Linked DNA regions of Symmachiella macrocystis. The protein of the gene in region 1 interacts with the protein of each later gene in a pairwise test. Links are inferred from orthologs where the notes say so. Each region holds a gene or a part of one and is shown on either strand. Other genes may lie near its edges.

What was found. Proteins that work in one complex are often made in the same cells at the same time.
Region 2: the proteins of CA54_RS21235 (region 1) and lpdA interact in binary tests that used the Escherichia coli proteins (3 or more experiments, as listed by UniProt). The link is inferred for Symmachiella macrocystis from one-to-one orthologs.

What each region holds. Positions count from the first base shown.
Region 1 is NZ_SJPP01000002.1:831,020-838,971, reverse strand. What follows is about bases 1,908-4,867. They hold CA54_RS21235 (ATP-dependent helicase), read left to right. Parts: upstream 1,908-2,239; coding sequence 2,240-4,495; downstream 4,496-4,867. Other genes in these bases: CA54_RS21230 (GNAT family N-acetyltransferase), read right to left, coding at 4,699-4,867. Also shown: CA54_RS21245 (Gfo/Idh/MocA family protein), read right to left, coding at 1-260; CA54_RS21240 (sodium-dependent transporter), read right to left, coding at 512-1,906; more of CA54_RS21230, read right to left, coding at 4,868-5,190; CA54_RS21225 (monooxygenase), read left to right, coding at 5,362-6,645; CA54_RS21220 (radical SAM protein), read left to right, coding at 6,642-7,559; CA54_RS21215 (metallophosphoesterase family protein), read left to right, coding at 7,585-7,952. UniProt on the Escherichia coli protein: A helicase with DNA-dependent ATPase activity. Unwinds DNA duplexes with 3'-5' polarity. Translocates on single-stranded DNA with 3'-5' polarity. Initiates unwinding more efficiently from a nicked substrate than double-stranded DNA.
Region 2 is NZ_SJPP01000003.1:4,192-10,604, reverse strand. Bases 2,737-5,614 are described here. They hold lpdA (dihydrolipoyl dehydrogenase), read right to left. Parts: upstream 4,942-5,614; coding sequence 3,532-4,941; downstream 2,737-3,531. Other genes in these bases: CA54_RS23455 (2-oxo acid dehydrogenase subunit E2), read right to left, coding at 5,059-5,614; CA54_RS23465 (ROK family transcriptional regulator), read left to right, coding at 2,737-3,511. Outside these bases: CA54_RS23475 (DUF1553 domain-containing protein), read left to right, coding at 1-799; CA54_RS23470 (DUF1501 domain-containing protein), read left to right, coding at 808-2,271; more of CA54_RS23465, read left to right, coding at 2,324-2,736; more of CA54_RS23455, read right to left, coding at 5,615-6,378. UniProt on the Escherichia coli protein: Lipoamide dehydrogenase is a component of the glycine cleavage system as well as of the alpha-ketoacid dehydrogenase complexes.

The DNA of each region.
Region 1 (7,952 bases):
ATTTTGACCACCTCGACGCCACGTGAAAGTCGCTCAGGGTCGAGATCACAAACCGTGACAACATCACATTCCGCCAGGCCGGCAAATGCAGTGATCAAAAACTGCGCCCGCCCACCGGTGCCGATACATCCCACACGCAGACGTTCATTGGCGGGAGCTTTTGCCGCTTGCGCTTCGCTCATCAAGACCGCTGCGGCAGCGGTATTGGTGGCCACGGCTGCCGAACTCTTCAGAAAACCACGCCGATTGGTCGCCGACATATTCGTCTCCTCCTGGTAAGCCATGGATGCACTTGGAGCCGTCTGGGCAGAGGGCCATTATAGGGACATCGTCGGCAAACAGGCAAACGGAGGACGAAAAGCTCTTCCAGTATCGCGTGCGAAATTGGTTCGTCCGTTGGCCACGTGTGAAACGTGCAAAGAAGTGCACACCGCGCGCCCCAATGGGGCCCGGGTGTGCAAACACTTGCCGATCCACAGACGCGAACGCGCCGCTGGTGAATACCCGCCGGTTACTTGATGAACGAATCCAACGCACCTGTCTTGGAGAGAATCACAATCACGATCAACACCGGTGACACGAAACGAATCGTGAACAACCAGACCGCTTGCAACTTCTTTCCCAATTCGCCAAACGGGGCGAAGCCACTGTTGCGATCTTCGTAGCTGACAAACCAGCCGGCGAAAATTGCGATGGCTAATCCGCCCAGCGGCAGCATGTAGCGAGTTGTTAAGTTGTCGAGGAAATCCAAGACGTTCCCATCACAGGCCGAAGCAATGCCCAATCCCCAGACCAACCCCCCGAACAGGCAAGTGGCAATGGATCGTTTCATCTTCCATTCGTCGACGAAGTACGCAACCACGACTTCTAACAATGAAACGGCGGAGGACCAGGCAGCGAACACCACCAGCAGGAAAAAGAAGCTGGAAAGGGCGGCGCCGTATGGCATTTTGATGAACAGGGCCGGTAGCGTCTTGAACAGCAACCCCGGACCTCCCTCAGCTTCCAGGCCAGCGTGAAACACGACAGCAAAAATCACCGCTCCGGCCATCAAAGCGATGAGCGTATCCAGAAACGCAATGGCCATGCCGTCACGAATCACGTGCCGCTCACTCTTGAGGTACGACCCGTACGTCACGATCGCCCCCATGCCCAATGACAACGTAAAGAACGCATGCCCCAATGCCTCTAATACGGCCGCAGCGCTCAATTTGTGAAAGTCGGGTTTGAACAAGAAGGTCAACGATTGTTCCAAGCCACCGGTGTATCCGACGTAGAACAGCAGGGCAACGAGCATTAAAAATAGGATCGGCATCAGGATTTTGCACAGTTTCTCAATCCCGCCATGAATCCCACCCACCACTACGGTGATCGTCAATGCCATGAAGATCGTATGCCAAAGCGAAGAAAGGTTTGCACTACCCGCCACCTCAGCAAACGTTCCCTCGGCGCCCAATTGGGCATCGGGCATGGCACCCAAAGAGACTGCCAGAAAATGCAGCGCCCATCCAGCGACGACAGAATAGAACGATAAAATCAAAAACCCAGAGGCTACCGCCATGCCGCCGGTCAGATAGGCGAGTATCCGCCCCAGCACGCTCCCCTCAGCGGCGAGATTTCGCATCGCTCCCAGAATATCACTGCCGCCGCGACGCCCGATGATCAACTCCGCATACATCAACGGCAAGCCGACCAGGGCGATGCAGATCAAATAGACCAACACAAACGCACCGCCACCGTATTCGCCGGTGATGTAAGGGAATTTCCATATGTTCCCCAACCCCACGGCGCTCCCGACAGCTGCCATAATAAAGCCAAAGTTCGTCGCAAACCCGCCACGATCCGGGTTACCTTGAACGCTTGCATTGGCGAGTTCTGCGCCGTTTTGATTCGGTTGGCCACTCATTGTCGCTCCCCCCCTCCGAATGATTATCCTAGCCCATAGCGCGCAGCTATGGTGTTTTGGTAACGGTCACATAATAACCGAAGCGTAAATCAGCGGCGTTTGTTACAGGCAAATTTCCATCAAAGGCGCAAAAAATGGCAAAACTTTCGATTCTGGCCGATTGTCCCTCTGAAATAGTTTTCGACGCCGGTGAACGGGGCAGGGGAGTGTTCCTTACGCGTCGGAATGACAATTGGCTGGTCAAAACGCGAGCGGATTCTTTATGATTGCTCGCACGGGCCGTGGACGGAGCGCGGCCCTTGCCTCGAGTTCCGATTTTTACAAGCAGCGACTTTGAACAATCTCACAACCAGCCAACAACAGGCGGTCGACCACAAGGAGGGACCGTTACTCGTGCTTGCCGGACCCGGCTCGGGCAAGACGCGGGTGATCACGCACCGCATTGCCCAGTTGGTGCAAAGCGGCGTGCACCCCTACAACATTCTGGCGATCACCTTCACGAACAAAGCGGCCCGTGAGATGGGCGAGCGTGTTGACGCTCTGTTGCCGGATGCCAAAATCTGGGTCAGCACGTTTCACCGGTTCTGCGCACAATTGCTGCGAAAGCACGCACGCGGCGTCGGTCTGCAACCCAACTACACGATTCTTGATACCTCCGACCAACGGAGGTTGCTTAAATCGGTGCTCACCGAGTTGGGGCACGACGTCAAACATTTTCCGCCGGCCAAAGTAGCGGCACGGATCAGCTCCAGCAAAAATCGCCTCGTCGGCCCCGAGGAATTCGCTCTCAACCCCGGGGGAGGCATCGGCGATACAATGTTGCGGGTTGTGACAGAGGCGTACCCCGCCTATCAACGCGCTTTGCAAGATAGCAATGCGGTCGACTTCGACGACCTGTTGCTGCACGTGGCACGCTTGCTGGAAGAAAACCCCGCTTTAAGGAGCCAGCTGGACGAGCGGTTTCAATACGTTCTCGTCGACGAATATCAGGACACCAACCTGCCGCAATACCGCATCGTCCGCGCGTTGTCACAGGATTTTCCGAATCTGTGCGCCACCGGCGACCCCGATCAATCGATCTATGCTTGGCGGGGAGCGGAGATCGGCAACATCTTGCGTTTCGAGCAAGATTATCCCGACGCAAAAGTCGTCCGCTTGGAACATAATTTCCGCAGTACCAAGGCCATCTTGCGGCAAGCGGATTTGTTGATCGGTCACAATTTCAACCGCAAAGCTAAAGCGCTGCTGACGGAGAATGATGAAGGGCCGCCGGTCGAGTTATTGACGTTCACCGACGGCGCCGCCGAGGCGGAAGGGATCGCGCTGCGGATTCAAGACCTCGTTGATCAAGCAGGCAGAGCATGGTCGGACTTCGCAATCTTTTATCGCGTCAATGCGCTTTCGCGGAGCATCGAACGAGCGTTGGCCCGCTTTCACATTCCGTATCAAGTCGCCGCCGGGGTCGGGTTTTATGACCGGGCGGAAGTCAAAGACATCGTCGCCTACCTACGGCTGATCGCTAACCCGGCCGACCGCACCGCGTTTGAACGAGTCGTCAACGTCCCCGCGCGGGGTATCGGCAAAACATCACTCACGCGTTTAACCGCTTGGGCGACGGGGCAGGGGGGCGGTTTGTTGGAAGCAGCGGCGCGAGCAGAGGAGGTCCCCAAGCTAACGAAGCGCGCCATTAAAGCACTGCATGGGTTTTACGAATTGATCTCCCAACTGTCGCAACGCACGGCGCAAGGAGTCGCCGAGTTGATTACGCAGGTCGTCACACAAACTGGCTATGATCATTCCTGGTTGGATGACCCCACGGAACAAAACATGGAGCGCGCCGCCAACGTGGATGAGTTGATCTCCGCAGCCCGGCAATACGATGCAGCTCACGGCGACGACGCCACGTTGGAAGGATTCCTGGAAGAAAGCTCGCTGATCAACGATGTCGACAGTCTCGATGAACATGCGGGAAGCGTGACGTTGATGACCTTGCACGCCGCCAAGGGATTGGAATATCCGGTGGTCTTCGTCGTCGGTGTCGAACAAAACCTATTGCCGCACGAAAGGGCGATCAACAGTGACGACCCGCATGAACTGGAAGAGGAGCGGCGGTTGTTATTTGTGGGCATGACGCGGGCGGAAGAGCAGTTGATGCTCACGCAAACAGCAGTGCGGGATATTCGCGGCCAGCGCCTGTCGACGATCCCCAGCCCGTTTTTGTTCGAGATGGACCTCGCCGCCACCGTCGTGGAAACCGACAGTGAATATATCGCGTGGGATGATGACTATGCCCACGACCATTCACTGGACGACTTCGAACCGATCATCAAGCAGCGCCCTGAAGAAGATGCGCCCCGACCGCAAATGATGACCGCCGCCGACTTGCTCAATGGCACCAACACCCCGACAGAAATCCCGCGCGGTTTCAGCATCGGCATGGACGTCCGCCATCCGCAGTACGGCGTAGGCACCGTCCGCAACATCGACGGCTTCGGCCGCCGCAAAACCGTCACTGTCGAATTCGCAGCAGGGGAGTGCCGTAACTTCGACATCGCCAAAAGCCCGCTGCAACCGGTGGGGCAGCGTTAAGTGGAAGTGTTTTTTTAGCCACAGATGAAACACGAGTAAAGCACAGATCAAACAAGAGACGTGCATTCCATGCAGGAAACCTCACGCAAAGTCGCAAAGGCCGCTAAGAGCCGGGCATGGTGAGTTACTTTGCTTTGCGATCTTTGCGCCTTTGCGTGAGGTGTTTTTCGGAGTGAAAAATTCAGTGACACTTTTTTAGAAGATCAGTTCAACACCTTCTGCAGTATCACCACATCCAACAATCGATCAAACTTACGGCCGATCTCCTTCAGCACGCCGACTTCGACAAATCCGAACATTTTGTTCAAATGTAGGCTCGCTTCGCTTTCGGCTGTCACGAGGGCGATTAGCGAATGGAAGTCGTGGTGGCGGGCTTCTTCGATGATTGCTACTTTCAGCGCGCGACCAATCCCTTGTCCGCGATGTTCGACGGCCACATAGAATGTCGTCTCCGCACTGATGTCGTACGCCGGTTTTTGATTCCAGCGGGACAGGGATGCCCAACCCACGACTTGGTTGTCGACTTCGGCAACGAGAATGGAATAGCGCGGACTATGGTCGTTGAACCACTGTTGTCGTTCCTCGAGTGTTTTCTCGGCGGTGTCGAACGTCGCCGTCGAGTCGCGAATCGCGGCGTTATAGATGTCGTTGATCGCATTTAGATCGCTGTGTTGTGCCGGTCGAATCACAGGCATGAAATTGCTCCGTATCGGTTGAGCAGTTGGAGGGCAGGGGGGCATTATAACGCGGTACCGCGAATCGTCATTCCACAATACTACTTCTAGGTTGTATGGCGATTCACAGTTCCCAGCGGGTGGGCCGCTAGACTACGATCAACCTAATACTTCCTCAGACTGAGCGATTACTTGAATCACACACATACATCCAGAGCGACAAAACGCATTGCCATCGTTGGGGGCGGGCCAATTGGGTTGGAGGCCGCTCTTTACGGACGCTTGGCGGGCTTTGATGTTGATCTCTACGAAAAAGGTCCGCTGGCCGCGAATATGCGGGACTGGGGACATGTGCGCCTGTTCAGCCCGTTTCGCATGAACGCCTCCAATTGGGCGCAACGCGCGATCGACGAGCAACAACCAGGCGTGCGACTGCCCGGTGACGATCAATTTCTTACCGGCCGCGAATATGCCGACCGTTACCTGCTCCCGTTGAGTCGACTCCCCATACTGTCTGAAAGTTTGCACGAACAGACGACGGTCGTCGGCATCAGTCGCATGAACTCTTGGAAAGCGGACCTGATCGAAAACCCTGCGCGCGGCAATGATCTGTTCCGACTTCTTTTGCGGGATCGAAGCGGAATAGAACGTGATGTGTCCGCTGATTATGTGCTCGATTGTTCGGGCGTCTATCCGCATCACAACTGGCTCGGAGCAGGGGGGCTGCCGGCAGTGGGGGAGACGTCAGCGGTCGGCGCGATCGAATACGGCGTCCCGGACATATTGGGCAGCCGCCGCGAATTTTACGCGGGGCAAACAACATTGGTCATCGGGAGTGGATATTCGGCAGCGACAGCGATTACAGGATTGGCACGACTTGCCGAATCGGATAAAAAAACACGGGCGATTTGGATCACCCGCTCCGAGCGCACACCGCCGCTGGCGGTTATTGATGAGGATCCCTTACCCGAGCGAGGTACATTGACGGCGAAGGCCAATCGGTTGGCAATGTCAGCGGACTCGCCCATCACATTGATGCCGCAACGCATCATTCAGGGAATTCAATTGATAGATGGGCAGGGGGGCTTTCGCGTGATTGTTCGTCATCGCGAGGAGCATGAAATGCTCTCTGCCGACCGCATCGTTGCCAATGTCGGATATCAGCCCGACCGGTCGTTGTACAGCGAACTACAAATGCACGAATGTTATGCCACCTCAGGTCCGATCAAGTTAGCGGCCGCGTTGATGGGGGAGACGTCAACCGATTGTCTGAATCAGTCCAGCAATGGAGTTGAAACATTGCGCAATCCCGAGCCGGGATTTTTTATCTTGGGGGCAAAAAGTTATGGACGCGATTCGCGGTTTTTGATTCGTGTGGGTTTGGAACAGATTGTCGATGTGTATGATTTCTTGGCCGCGGAATCGGAAACACCCATGTCGCGAAAGGGTGAGCAGGGGGCGCAGCTACAACAATGAGCATCGCAAACATTCCGTCCGTCGAACTTCAAGCGTTGGATGAACTTTGGTTTCAAGTCTCCGGCACATTGTGCAATCTGCAGTGCACACACTGCTTCATCAGTTGTAGTCCGCACAATGACAGCTTCGGCTATCTATCGCTTGACGAAGTGCAGCGGCGTCTTGAGGAATCGGTCGCCTTTGGTGTCAAAGAGTATTACTTCACCGGGGGGGAACCATTTCTCAATAAAGAATTGATCCCCATGCTCAAGGCGACGTTAGCTTACGGTCCCGCCACCGTGCTAACGAATGCGACGGTTCTCAAACCAGAGTGGTTGCGTGAACTTCGCCGCGCCGAAGAGGGGGCGGTCTACAGTTTAGAAATCCGTGTCTCCATCGACGGCCCCACCGCTGCGATCAACGATCCGATTCGCGGCGAAGGGACATTCAAACGCGCGATGCAGGGTGTTCGACTTCTCGTTGAGCATGGCTTTCTACCCATCATCACGATGACGCGCACCTGGGACGAAGCGGACGATCCTGGGATCATCAGCGCCTTTCGCGCAGCGCTGCATGAGCTAGGTTATACGCGGCCACGGTTAAAGATCTTGCCGCGATTACAAATCGGGGCAGAGGTGCAACGGACTCACGGTTATGATGCAGAGGATGTCGTCACGCACGAGATGCTGAGCGATTACGATGTGGGCCAATTGATCTGCGCACACAGTCGTGTGATCACCGATAGGGGGGTCTGCGTTTGTCCGATCCTGCTCGACTCTCCAGCCGCGCAATTGGGGGAGACGTTAGCGGAATCGACATCGCCCTTCCCACTTGCCCACGGCGCATGCTACACCTGTTATCAGTACGGCGCGATCTGCACAAATCCTTCGTCGCAGGTTGTCGAACAACAGCGCGCCGCGGATAGCAAAAACTGAAACGAATGAGTCGGGGAGTCGCGCGGTGCATCTTGCGGTCTTTGGTGGCATCTACAATAACTATCTCGCGCTGCAAGCGGCGATAGAGGATGCACATCGCGCCGGCGCTGAATCGCTGTATTGCTTGGGCGACATGGGGGCGTTTGGGCCGTACCCCGATCGGGTGTTCGCGCCGCTGCGCGACAATAGGGTGATTTGCATTCAAGGCAATTACGACAACAGCATCGGCAACGACCTGCAGGATTGCCAATGCGGCTACACCGATCCCCGCGACAATTATTTTGCCAAGTTGAGTTACGATTACACGTACGCCCATACCGCAGCTAAGAACCGTCGTTGGTTGCGCGACTTGCCGAGCGAGCATCGTATCGAAGTGGATGGCCTAAGAATTCT
Region 2 (6,413 bases), on another replicon or contig:
GCAGCAGAAGCTGACACAGCACGAAGATTTACGAGAATCATTGGTGCTGCACTTAAAGGCCGACAGCGGCATTTCCGTCGATGCGGAGGGACGCGTTTCGCAATGGAAGGACCAGTCGGGACACGAACACCATGCCACAGCTGCTGAGAAAGAGCAACAACCCCGTTTGGACAGTGACGGGTTCGCCGGACGCCCCGTTGTAGTGTTAGACGGTCAGGGGAGATTTCTCAAGCTCAACGGAGCGGTGCTGGATCTGCAAGAATTCACAATCCTTGCGGTGGTCAATGATCAGGGGGAAACTGGGCATCGGGAAATCATCTCCAATTGGAACGGCGCAGCCGGCAACGCCGGGACGTCGTTGTTTTTGGGACTTACGGATAAGGACACCGTAAGATTTTGCGATGTGTTTTCCATTGCAGGGAAAATCGTCGATCAGCGTAATCCGTTCGTACTCACCGCGCTCAATGGAGAGGACCGGTCGGCCGTCTTTTTTAATGGCGGCGAAATTCTCTCGCGTAATGGTTCCTTACCGCCGCGAAATCTCTCGACGGCGTGGGTGATTGGCCAGCAGGGGAACATTAACGGCGAATACTGGAACGGCGGGATGGCGGAAATCCGTGTTTATGCGCGGGCGTTGTCCGACGCGGAACGGGAGTCCGTCGAACGCGCGATGCTGACGGAGTATAAAATCCCCTCGGCTATACCGGCTGCGAAAAAGTTGCTTCCCCCCGAAACGCTGGCGCTTGCGTCGCTGGCACATGTGCTGTTGAACTCCAACGAATTCCTCTATGTTGATTGAGGTTGGCGATGTCGAATCAAAAAATGTTTCCTTGCGGCAAGAACCGTCGCGAATTCGTGTGGGAGATGGGAGGCGGGTTTGCCGGTTTGGCGCTGGCGAATTTATTGTCCGTCGACGGATTCTCCCCAAACCGTGCGCGTGCTGCCGAAGCGGTGCCGACGGCCAATCCGACAGCCGTTAAGGAACCGCAGTTTCCAGCGCGGGCGAAGTCGTGCATTTTTTTGATGATGAACGGGGCGCCGTCGCAGGTCGACACGTTTGACTACAAGCCGGAATTGGAGAAGTTCGCCGGCAAACAATTGCCCGCTGACAAAAAGTTCATCAACTCCGGCGGCCGGCGCATGGGATATTTGACACCGGCGTGGCGAAAATTTCGGCCCGGCGGTGAAAGCGGGTTGTTGGTCTCGGACTATTTTCCCAAGGTCCGCGAGCACGCCGATAAACTGTGTGTCATCAATTCCTGCCACACCGACAGTCACGCGCACGGTTCCGCGCTGGTGGCGATGAACACCGGCAAAACATTGATCGGTCGGCCCTCGCTGGGGAGCTGGAGTGTCTATGGTCTCGGCTCGGAGAACGAAAGTCTGCCGGGGTATGTGGTGATTCTCGACAAACGGGGCGGGCCGATTGGTGGGCAGCCGAATTGGTCGAGCGGATTCATGCCGGCGACGTATGCCGGGACTCTGTTTCGACCGGTGGGCGATCCGATCTTGGATCTGAAAGGTCCCGGGCACATTACGTCGGCAGTGCAGCGGGAACAGCTTGATTTGTTGGCCAAGATCAATCAACGCCATCTTGATGAACGGCCCGGTGGGCGCGAGTTATCGGCCCGCATCAGCAGTTACGAACTCGCCTATCGCATGCAGTCGGCGACTCCCGAAGCGGTTGACTTGTCGCAAGAGAATGAGCAAACGCTCGAGATGTATGGTGTGGGTAAAAAACCGACTGACGAATATGGCCGCAACTGTTTGATTGCCCGGCGTCTGGTCGAACGGGGCGTGCGGTTCATTCAGCTCTATTCGGGAGGTGGCCATCTTGAAGAGACGTGGGATGCGCACGAAAGCATTGAAAAGAATCACGGCCGGCACGGTGCGGAGGTCGACCAACCGATTGCGGCCTTATTGACCGACCTGAAGCAACGCGGTTTGTTGGATGAGACGTTGGTCGTCTGGGGCGGCGAATTCGGACGCATGCCGTTTAGCGAAGGCAAAGATGCTCCGGGCCGCAATCACAATCCTTACGGATTCAGCATGTGGCTGGCTGGTGGCGGCGTCAAAGGGGGGACGACCTATGGCGAGACCGATGAATTTGGTTTTGAAGCAGTGAAGAACAAGGTGCATCTGCACGATTTGCACGCGACGATTTTGCATGCGATGGGGCTAGACCATGAAATGTTGTCCTATTTCCACCAGGGGCGTGAAGAGACTTTGACCGATGTGGGCGGCCATGTGATTCACGACGTTTTTGCCTGAAGTGAGATCTCTGAGTGGCATGCAAAGTGAATTGGCAGCCAAAGGAAACCGCATGAAAAGTTTTGTGTCATCCCAACCGCAATTGCTCAGTCAGATGAATGAGCGGATGGTGTTACGGGTCTTGCAGGCCAATGGGCCGCGCTCGCGGGCCGAGGTGGCGCGGCTGGCGGGTGTGACGGCGCCGACGGTTTCTAAAGCGGTTTCGTCGTTGTTGCGCTCGGGGATGTTGGAGGAGTTTGACACCAGCGAAACCATGCGTGGCCGGCCCGCCAAACGGTTGCGGTTGGCCGAAGTTACGGCACAGGTCGTGGGAGTGGTGATTGATTCTCCCACCTGCCGTATTGTGACGACCGGACTGGATGGCCGCGTTGGTTCGGGAACGCACGCGGAGTTCAAAACGCCGCGAACCTACGGGCAGTTGGTTGATGACATCGTCGAACAAGTTTCGTCGCTACAATTAGTTGGCGGTGTTAACACGCTGGGCATTGGGATTAGCCTGCCGGGTCTGTTTGATTCGCGCGAAGGGCGTTCGATTCTCTCTCCCAATGTGCCAATCACCAACGACAGTTGCTTGGGGCGGGATTTGTCCGAACGACTTGGCTTGGAATGCGTCGTGCTCCAGGAGTCCGATGCACTCTGTCTGGCGGAACGGCATTACGGCCTTGCCCGGGGGGTGGACGACTTTGCGATGCTCGATGCCAGTACCGGGATCGGTTTGGGGGTGTTGATCGGTGGCCGTTTGCTGAAGGGAAAAAGCGGTCTGGCGGGCGAAATCGGTCATTTGCCGATGGTGGAGGATGGTCTCGAATGCGGCTGCGGACGGCGGGGCTGTTTGGAGACCATCGCCAGTGACCGCGCATTGGCGCGGCTGGTGTCGCAGCGCGTCGGCCGGGAAATGAGCATCGAGCAAATCGTCGAACAAGTCCGCACGGGACGTCTCGATGTCACGGCCGAATGGGAGGCTGTTGAGCGGCCGTTGGCATTCGCGCTGGTGACGACGATCAATTTGTTCAACCCGCAGACGCTGTTTGTGCACAGTCGCATGTTGGATATCGACGGCGCGTTTTTTGAGCGGTTAATCCAACGAACGGCGTCGATGGCGCTGGCGCCTTCGTTTGCGGATTGCCGGATTGAACGGGCCCGCGGCAGCAAGCGGGAAGGGGCGGTCGCCGGAATCATCGAGCATCTGACTGACGCGCGCGTGTCGGAATCGCACGCGCATTCGGTCAATGTGCTTTGAGAATCGTCGTTGTGTCGCCGCTATTTCTTCTTGCGGAACACGTGCGTTGCATTTCCCATCAGGCCTTCGGCGGCTTCCATGATGGTTTCAGACATCGTGGGATGTGCGTGGATCGTTTCGGCGACATCGCGGACATTGGCGGCCATCTCGATGGCTAGTACGCCTTCGGCGATCATTTCGCCGGCACCGACGCCGACGATTCCGACGCCCAATATGCGATCGGTTTCCGGGTCGGAGATCAACTTGGTGATCCCTTCGGTGCGGGCTAATGTTTGCGCACGGCCGGAGGCGGCCCAGGGGAACCGGAAGGTGTTCACTTCGCGGCCCTCGGCTTTGGCTTCGGCTTCGGTGAGTCCGCACCAAGCCAATTCGGGATCTGTGAAGACGACAGCGGGTATTGCATAGGGATGGTAAGCGGCTGGCTCGCCGGCCAACGCCTCCACGACGACCTTGGCCTCATAGGTCGCCTTGTGGGCCAACATCGGATCGCCGGCGACGTCACCAATGGCCATGAGGCTGGGATCGGTCGTGCGGCGTTTGTCGTCGACTTTAATGAAGCCCCGCTCAGTGATTTCGACCTTCGTGTTTTCCAAGCCCAAATTGCGGCTATTGGGTGAACGGCCGACGGAGATTAAGACGCGATCGAAAAGCTGCGATTTCTCTTCGACTTCGCCCGACAGTTCGACCGTAATGCCTTTTTTGCCGGGGACCAGTTTTTCGACCTTGGTGTTAAGCAGTATGGAATGGAATTGAGAATCAATGCGCTTCGCCAATGGCCGTACGAGATCGCGGTCGGCACCGGGCAAGAGACCGTCAGTCATTTCCACAACGGTGACCTTGGAGCCGAGGGCGGCGTAGACCGAGCCCATTTCTAAGCCGATATAACCTCCGCCGACGACCAACAGTCGTTGGGGAATGTCTTCCAGCGCCAAGGCGCCGGTGGAATCCATGATGCGGGGGTCATCAATCCGCAAGGGACCGGGAATGACCGGGGAAGACCCGGTGGCGATAATCGCCTTGTCGAAAGTGAGCTTGCTCGTCTCGCCTTCTTCGGTCTTGAGTTCCAACGTATTGGAGTCGAGAAACGTCCCGCGGGCGCGAACCAGTTCGACGCCCCGCGCTTTGCAAAGTCCTTCGATGCCGCCGGTGAGTTGGCCAACGACGCGATCTTTCCAGCCGCGTATTTTATCGATATCGATCTCTGGAGGTTGAAACGTCACACCCCAGTCGGCCGCTTCCTTTGATTCGTTGATTAGTCGCGCCACGTGCAAGAGGGCTTTGGACGGGATGCAGCCGCGATTGAGGCAGACGCCGCCCGGTTTGACCCCTTCGTCGACCAAAGTGACTTTCATTCCGGCATCGGCTGCTGCAAATGCAGCGGGGTAACCGCCGGGGCCGCCGCCCAAAACGACGAGTTCCGTATCAGACATATCGTATTTCTCTTGTGGTCGTTACAGTTGTGCTCAAGTACAGATTGAATCCTCGCCCCGGCTGCATGCTCAGGGGAGCGTGCTGAAAGCAACCTTCCCCCCCCAAGCGTTTGGTTGTCAAACGTTTGCCAACAGGCCGAAGGGTTGCGCGAGCAGAGCCGAGAGACGTACGACAAATTTTGCCGCGTCGGCTCCGTTGATCACGCGGTGGTCGTAGGACAACGACATCGGCATCATCATCCGTTCTTCTAATTTGCCATCGACGAGCGCCGGTTGGGGTTGGGCTCGTGATAATCCTAAAATTGCCACCTCCGGGTAATTCACGATCGGAGTAAACGCCGTGCCCCCGATGCTGCCCAGGTTGGTGATGGTAAAGGTGGCCCCTTGCATTTCGGCCAAGACCAACTTGCGCTCCCGCGCTTTTTCGGCGAGTTGGGCGAGTTCGTCCGCAATTTCCATGATCGACTTGCGGTCCGCGTTTTGAATCACAGGGACGACCAAACCGTGATCCGTGTCGACTGCGACGCCGATGTGATAGTACTGCTTGAGGATCAATTCCCCCGATTCCATATCCAGGCTGCTGTTGACGTGCGGCATTTCGGTGAGGATTTGCACGCAGGCTTTGAGCGCGATGGCCGTCATGGTGATTTTCGGACCATTCTTACCGCTGGTCGTCATGAACTGTTTGCGGACCTTCTCCAATTCCGTGATGTTGGCCAAATCATGTTGCGTCACATGCGGAATCACCTGCCACGACGTACTGAGTTGGTCTGCTGCGGTACGGTTGAGTTTGCTCAACCGTTTGCGTTCGATCGGACCAAACTGCGAAAAGTCGGGTAGGGGAGGGGCAGTTCGCATACCGCTGCCCGATGCTGTATTTTGCAAACGCGATTTCACATAGCCTTCGACATCCTCTTGGACGATTCGTCCGTCCGGACCCGTGCCGCTGACATCGTGCAGATCAACGCCCAGTTTTCGCGCGAAACGGCGGGTGGAGGGGCCTGCCGGAGGCGGTGGCCGGTGATCGGGCGCGGTCGCCTCCATCGCCGGTTGAACCGTTGGAGTGTGAGAGGCGGCCACGACGGGGGCTGCTTCTTTTTTGGCTGGCGCTGATTCGGTTTTGGCAGCGGCCGGTTCAGGCTCAGCGGCGGCTGGTTCGGCCTGCTTGGTCTCGGTTGCTTCGCCGGAGGGGGCTGCGGCTTCCTCGTCGATCGTCAGGATCACCGAACCCACGGAGACGCTGTCCCCTTCGCTAAAGTGAATTTTTTTCACCACGCCGGCGTGCGGACAGGGTAACTCAAGGACCGCTTTTTCGGTTTCCAATTCCATGACCGACTGTTCGGCTTCGATTCGGTCCCCTTCCTTGACCAGCAACTCGGCAACCTCAGCTTCGGCAATGTTTTCTCCCAATTCGGGGAGACGAAATTCAATCGACATAGTGCTATTTCGTTAAAATTTAGTCGTATGTTGAA